One region of the Haloimpatiens massiliensis genome, then DNA from elsewhere that is predicted to be linked to it. Evidence: riboswitches for the same ligand, from Rfam matches in the RefSeq annotation. Region 1 holds a riboswitch; the other holds the start of a gene.
What was found. A riboswitch is a leader RNA that binds a small molecule or an ion and turns the genes downstream of it on or off. The one in region 1 is predicted to bind thiamine pyrophosphate.
Positions count from the first base shown of each region.

Region 2: another riboswitch for thiamine pyrophosphate. It lies ahead of thiT (energy-coupled thiamine transporter ThiT); the one in region 1 lies ahead of thiS (sulfur carrier protein ThiS).

Region 1 covers NZ_LT854640.1:1,226,532-1,229,968, reverse strand. Annotated here, with positions in the region: gene C1715_RS14050 (SIR2 family protein) at 1-325, shown strand, start outside; gene C1715_RS19845 (methyltransferase) at 995-1,450, opposite strand; TPP riboswitch at 1,888-1,997, shown strand; gene thiS (sulfur carrier protein ThiS) at 2,092-2,286, shown strand; gene thiF (sulfur carrier protein ThiS adenylyltransferase ThiF) at 2,289-3,092, shown strand; gene C1715_RS14030 (thiazole synthase) at 3,112-3,437, shown strand, end outside.
Region 2 covers NZ_LT854640.1:473,695-477,131, reverse strand. Annotated here, with positions in the region: gene C1715_RS10395 (SDR family oxidoreductase) at 78-947, opposite strand; gene thiT (energy-coupled thiamine transporter ThiT) at 1,282-1,935, opposite strand; TPP riboswitch at 2,082-2,184, opposite strand; gene C1715_RS10385 (ECF transporter S component) at 2,266-2,841, opposite strand; gene lgt (prolipoprotein diacylglyceryl transferase) at 3,004-3,437, opposite strand, start outside.

The DNA of each region.
Region 1 (3,437 bases):
AATTTATACAGATAAGGGTATAATGGATCCATTAATTATTCCACCTGTACTTTATAAAGACTATAGACAAAAACTTATACATGGTATATGGAAAAAAGCTAAGGATGAATTAAAAAGCTGTAAAGAGTTAGTGATAATAGGATATTCTTTCCCTATAACAGATTTTTCTATAAAAAAATTATTATTAGAAAGTTTTCAGGGCAGAGAGCTTGAAAACTTAATATGGGTAAACCCCAATACCACTGCAATAGAGGACGTTAAGAGGATACTACATTACAATAAACCAATAATTTTATGTAGTTGTCTTGAAGAATTCGTAAAGTAAGAATATTGAGAAGCAAGTTCTGCAAGAAAAATCTGTCTTTAAGTCCACAATAAATATATTTTTTAAGACTGTTCGCAATACGCCAAGAAATTCTAATGTTTTCAAATTTCAATCCCCTAAAGCTTTCAAACTCGCTTCTAACGGCGCTCAAACATGAAAGCTTCTTAACGGGTATTGAAATTTGAAAACAAAGAATTTCTAAGGCTAGCTCAATAGTCTTAAAAAATATATTTATTGTTACCTTAAAGACAGATTTTTCGGTTCATGCATAAGTTATCAAAGGAGGGAGACAGCTAACTAAAGGATGATTTTCCTCCGCTATGCTACAGAAAATCTTTAATTAAATAAAAAGTATATAAATATAATAATTTGATAATAAAAAATATAATTATGTCATTAATGGAATAATTATAGTTTTTTTTAAAGCCTTTAAAAATCTTTTATTGGCGACAGCCAGCCTAAATATTAAAGCTAAGATTTATACAAGGCGGTGTATTGCTACAAAAGATATTAAATTTTATTCAATATCTTATTTTTAATAATTGGTTATTCATTAGTTTCTAATCTAAAGTAACTAATTATATCTCCCGATTAGACAAAATATTATTAATAATCGGGAATTAGGGCTTAAACGAAAGGCTACGCCTAAAAAATATTATTGGCGGTTTTCTATTTATAAATTAAAGATTTTCCGTAACGTAGTGGAGGAAAATCATCCTTTTTAGAATAATCAAGTCCTATGAAATGACATTTTAATTTTTTTACTTCAGTTAAATAGTAATTTAATACAAAGGATAAGTAGGATTTACCGCAGCCGCAGTCTAATATAGTGATACCTTTTTTGTTATTCCTATCTAGTTTATCAAATATACTATCTAAAAGTTCAACATAGTGATCTATTTGATTATATTTTCTTATTTTGTCATTTTTAATTTTGCTGTCTTTTGTCATTATATTTATTTCTTTTAATAAACTATCTGCTTTTCCAACTTTAATATAATAGTCTCTATTTAAAAACGTTGAAGTTCCTTGGAAACCGTGATGTTCTGAGCAGGAATCTTTTTTAGAAACCTTAGTTCTAGTATTAGGTTCTTTAGAAGATTCATTAACTTCTATATTTTTCATGGTTACATTTTTATGGTCAGCAGATATTAGTATATTTGTGCCTCTCTCGCTATATATAAATTCTAGAGCTTCATAGCTTTCAGCATCTACACATATGTTCTGTAAAATTTTCTTTAAACTTTGAAGTTTTGTAATTCCGTTGAAATTATATTGAATTTTATTATCCTTATAAATGCCTAGGCCTTTAAATTCTTTTAAACCAGTTTTAAAATTTGTACTTATTTTTTTAAATATAGAAGAGTTTTCTTAAAATCTGCTTTCTAACCCCATGAAGAAAAGCTTTGATTTGTTTATACTTGATTTATTCATTATATCACCCCTTTTCTATACTATATGCAAATGCAATTATATCAAGGTTATCTATTATAATTCAACATTTACAATAATTTTATTTACCTAAATAGAAAAAAGTGTTATGATATATATGTAAAATTTAATATGCAAGCAAGGGGATCCTGTAATGACAGGCTGAGAAAGAGATGTTATCTCTGACCCTAGGAACCTGATTTGGTTAGAACCAACGTAGGGAATGCTTTTATTGAGGTATTTTAGATACATTTCCTGCGGATTTGTATCTTTTTTTGTTTTATAAAAAAAGAGATACAAAGGCTAAATATATTGAAGCGGTAGGAGGTGTAAAAATGATAGTAAATGGAAAAGAACTGGATTTTAAGCAAGGCATTACAGTGGAAAAAATGCTTGAAGAACTGAATATTTCCAGGGAAAAAGTTGTTGTAGAAATAAACATGGAGATATTGGACAGAGATAAGTTTAAAGATAGGATATTAAGCAAAGAAGATAAAGTTGAAATTGTAGCTTTTGTAGGTGGGGGTTAAAATTGAAGATTTTTTTTAATGGAAGGAAAATTGAAGTTCATGAAAATATTACAGCTTTTGAATTAAAAAAGATATTTAATTATAAAGGAGACATATGTATTTTAAATGGATTTCCTTTAGATAAGAATTATGAACTAAAAGAAGGGGATAATTTATTTTTTATAAATAAAGGACAGATGCCAGACAAAGAAGAAATTGAATGTTTATTAACTTCCAGACATACTCCTGGGGTGCATGAAAAAATTAAAAAGGCATCTATTGGTATAGCAGGGCTTGGGGGACTAGGATCTAATATAGCCGTATCTTTAGCAAGAATGGGTATTGGTAAACTTATATTAGTAGATTTTGATGTGGTGGAACCTAGTAACTTAAATAGGCAGCAGTATTTCATAGAACACATAGGTATGAAGAAAACCCAAGCTATAAAAGCTATAATAGGCAACATAAATCCCTTTGTGGAAGTTGTAACGAAAGATTTATATTTGGATAAAAACAATGTAGTTAAATGCTTTGATGATGCAAGTATTGTGGCAGAAGCTTTGGATAATCCTATTAACAAGGCAGAAATAGTTAATACCATACTTTTGGACGGAGAAAAAACTGTTGTAGCTGCATCGGGTATGGCAGGTTATTTTAGTTCAAATTTAATAAAGACAAAGAGAGTTATGAAAAATTTTTATATGGTAGGAGACTTAGAATCTGAAGCAAAGATAGGCTGTGGACTTATGGCTCCAAGGACTGCTATTGCAGCAAATCATCAAGCAAATATGATAATTAGAATTTTGTTAGGTGAAAATGATTGTTAAATATGAGGAGATGTGTATTATGGAAAAATTAATTATAGGTGGAGTGGAATTAGAAAGTAGATTATTTGTTGGAACTGGAAAGTTTCCTTCCACAAAAGTTATACCTAAAGTAATAGAAAAGTCACAAACTCAAGTGGTAACTACGGCTATAAGAAGAGTAGATTTAAATTCAAGAGGGGAAAATATTATAGAATGTATACCTAAAGATGTAATATTACTTCCTAATACTTCAGGAGCAAGAACTGCAGAAGAAGCTATAAGAATAGCTAGGCTTGGAAAAGCTATGGGCTGTGGAAATTGGGTTAAAATAGAGGTTATATCGGATAATAAATATTTACTTCCTGA
Region 2 (3,437 bases), 750 kb from region 1:
TATTTTTAGTCATAATTATATGTCCTCTTATTTACAGTTTAAGCCATATATCTATAAATCAATAGAATTTATTTTAATTACAAGAGACTTAATCTATAGTCTTTTAGACATTTAGTTAGCCCATCTCTAGTAGAAGTAAATTTTATACCATATTTCTCTATTTTTTTTGTATTTAATCGTATATCTCTAGGAAAATCTTTATATTTTTCTTCATCTTTTATAAGTATCTCATTCACTCTATTACTCAATCCCATTTCCGTTAATATATATTTTACTACTTCATATCTGCTCATAGAATTATAGCTTCCCATATGGTAGGTATCATACGGTAATTGGAATACTCTTTTAAAATTTTCTACCATTTCAAAAACATAAGTCATACCTCTGAATTCATTTGCAGATGCATATATTTTTTCTCCTTTTAGTAAAGAAACCACTGTTTCCCAAAGTATGTTTGATGAAATGCTTAAATTTTTTTCTGGCATACCAAACAACCATGTAAATCTTACTATCCACAATTCATCTATTATATCCTTTAACAACCTTTCTGCTTCTAATTTATTTTTACCATACACAGTATTTGGCACTGGTCTATGTCCTTCATCATAAGGCCCATTTTCTATATTTCCATTAAATACTTGTTCAGAACTTATAAATACAAGTTTTGCTCCTACCTCTTTACACGCCTTAGCCACATTAACAGCTCCATCTACATTTATTTTTTGAGCTATTTCTGGATGCTCATTACAAAAGTCCGTAACTGCTATAGCTGCAGCATGTATAACATAATCTGGTTTAAACTCTTTAAAAACCTGCATTACTTTTATATCATCTGTTATATCTAAATCCTCTCTTCCTGTAGACAATATTTTATATTCATTTTTATATCTTTCATAAAATCTTGTACAAAAAAATCCATGTCCTCCAGTTAATAATATCTTTTTCACTGAACACTCACCTACCTATTATTTTTTATTTATTTTGTGATTATCCTACAAAAAATATTAAATTACTTGAATTATGAAAACAACTAAAAAATATACTTTATTCACCAATTTTCTATTGATAGTTTTCATAAAGAACATTACTTCGTATAAAAATTATAGCATATAGTTAATTATGCTTTAATAGTAAACTTATAAAATTATAGTTCCAAAACATAAACAAAGTTCTAAGTTCAAATGAAATTTTAACTTCATCTGAAACTTAGAACTTGTTATAAATAGACTTATCTACTCTTATTAACCTATTTGATAAAAGAAACTCATTAAAAGCTTTCTATTAATACAACGAACTTGCAATTTGTGTTTTTATTCTTTTCACAGGAATTATAGCTAAAATTACAACAGCTATTATAGCCTCTGGAAGTAAATACGTTCCATTATATAATATGGAGTAAACCCATACATTTTGACCTTCTGCAGCCGAAGAAAAGAAAACAACTCCTGATAACACGTGACATATGAATCTTAACCCTATGCCCACTAATCCACCAATAAAAATATTATTTTTAAAATATCCTGCAAAGCCTAAAACTCCAAAAGCTAAAACATAGTCTAGTATAAGCTGTACTGGATGTACCACATATGGTCCTAAAATTAAATCAATTACGCCAAATATCACTCCTGCTAAACATCCCACTTTAGTACCATAAATATAAGCTATGAATATAATAGGAATCATGGAACCTAAAGTTACAGAACCTCCCATAGGCATTTTCATTATCCTAAACATTTTTAGTACAGTGGCTATAGCCACAGCCATAGATACATGAAGCATAATTTTTGTAGTTAATTTAGCTTTATTCATATGTATAATTACTGCAATTAAAATTATTATGGCTATTATGCTTATGTATATAACTGGATCTGAAGAAACTGTACTCAAAGCTTCCCCAAACTTTGGAGATTTAAATTTAAAATTAAACCAATTCATTAATAATTCCTCCTTCTATATTTTATTTTAACCTAATAAGTATTATTTAAATAAAATTCATTTATTATTATAATTTTAGATTAAATACTAATAACTTCATATATAACATAAAAAAATAAATACTGCTGAAAAACAGTATTTACTAACAATATCATATGCTGCTTTCCTACGCTGGCATTATCCAGATCAGGTATAAGGGATAGGATTAGCAAAATCCATCTCAGCTTTTAAGCACCCCTAGCACTCTATTCAAATTTCGATTTAATTATACACCATCTATAGTCATAATACAAATATGCTCAAAATCAAATTTACAAATTAACGTTAGAACTATTTTCTTTTGATATTTAACTTTCCTTGTAGTAATTTAATCAATGGTACTGCAATTAATATCCCTACAGTAACCTGTCCTATATTATTTGGAATACTTGCAAGTCCTAAAGCTAAAGCTTCACTATAAGTATCAACCTTAAACAATACAAATTTAACTAAAATTATCTTTGCTACAAAATATCCAAATACCATCCATGCACCTGCTACTACAAAGGCAAATATATTATTGATCATATTTTTACCTTCGTAATTTCCCCTATATGCAATTGTTGTAGCAATCAATGCCATTATGCCTTTTATTACAAACGTAAAAGGTACATAATATGCATAGCCAGATAATAAATCCGCCAAACTCATTCCTATAGCAGATGTTATAGCTCCTTTTTTTCTTCCGAATAAAATAGCTGCAAAGAATATCATACTATCTCCTAAATGGTCATATCCAATACCCATTACTGTTGGAATTTTTATAGACATAGTTGCTACACATATTATTGCAGTCATAAGAGCCATTTGTGTAAGTTCAATTGCCTTTGAACTACTGGTTTCATTTCTTACAATATTTTGTTTCATTACAGTTCCCCCCAATACTATATTTTAACTATAAGCTTTCTATATACTTACATAATATAATAAATAATTGGCAAAGGAAAATGTATGGATACGCTTTTTTCAATTATTAAAAGTTTTACATTATAAAAGTCTTATAATAATGTACTATTATATTTTTTCTTTTTATTTTTTCGTATTTGATAAAGACCTCTGTGAAATAATAAAAATTATCCAAATCATAATACCAATTAAACTAATAAATTGAGCAACTCTTATATTTCCTATCATAAGACTGTCCGTCCTTAACCCTTCAATTAAAAATCTTCCTATAGAATATAAACCAATGTATGTGAAAAATACTACTCCATTTTTTTTGCTTTTTCTTAATAAAATCATCAATATTAAAAATATTAGTAAATCCCATATAGATTCATACAAAAATGTAGGATGATAATATATCCTCTCTATATTCATACCTTTTTGGATAAACTCAGGAAATTGCTTTATAAAATCATAGCTAACAGGTCCGCCATGTGCTTCTCCATTAAAAAAATTTCCCCATCTACCTATAGATTGAGCCAATATAACAGATGGAAACGCTACATCCGCAAATTTAA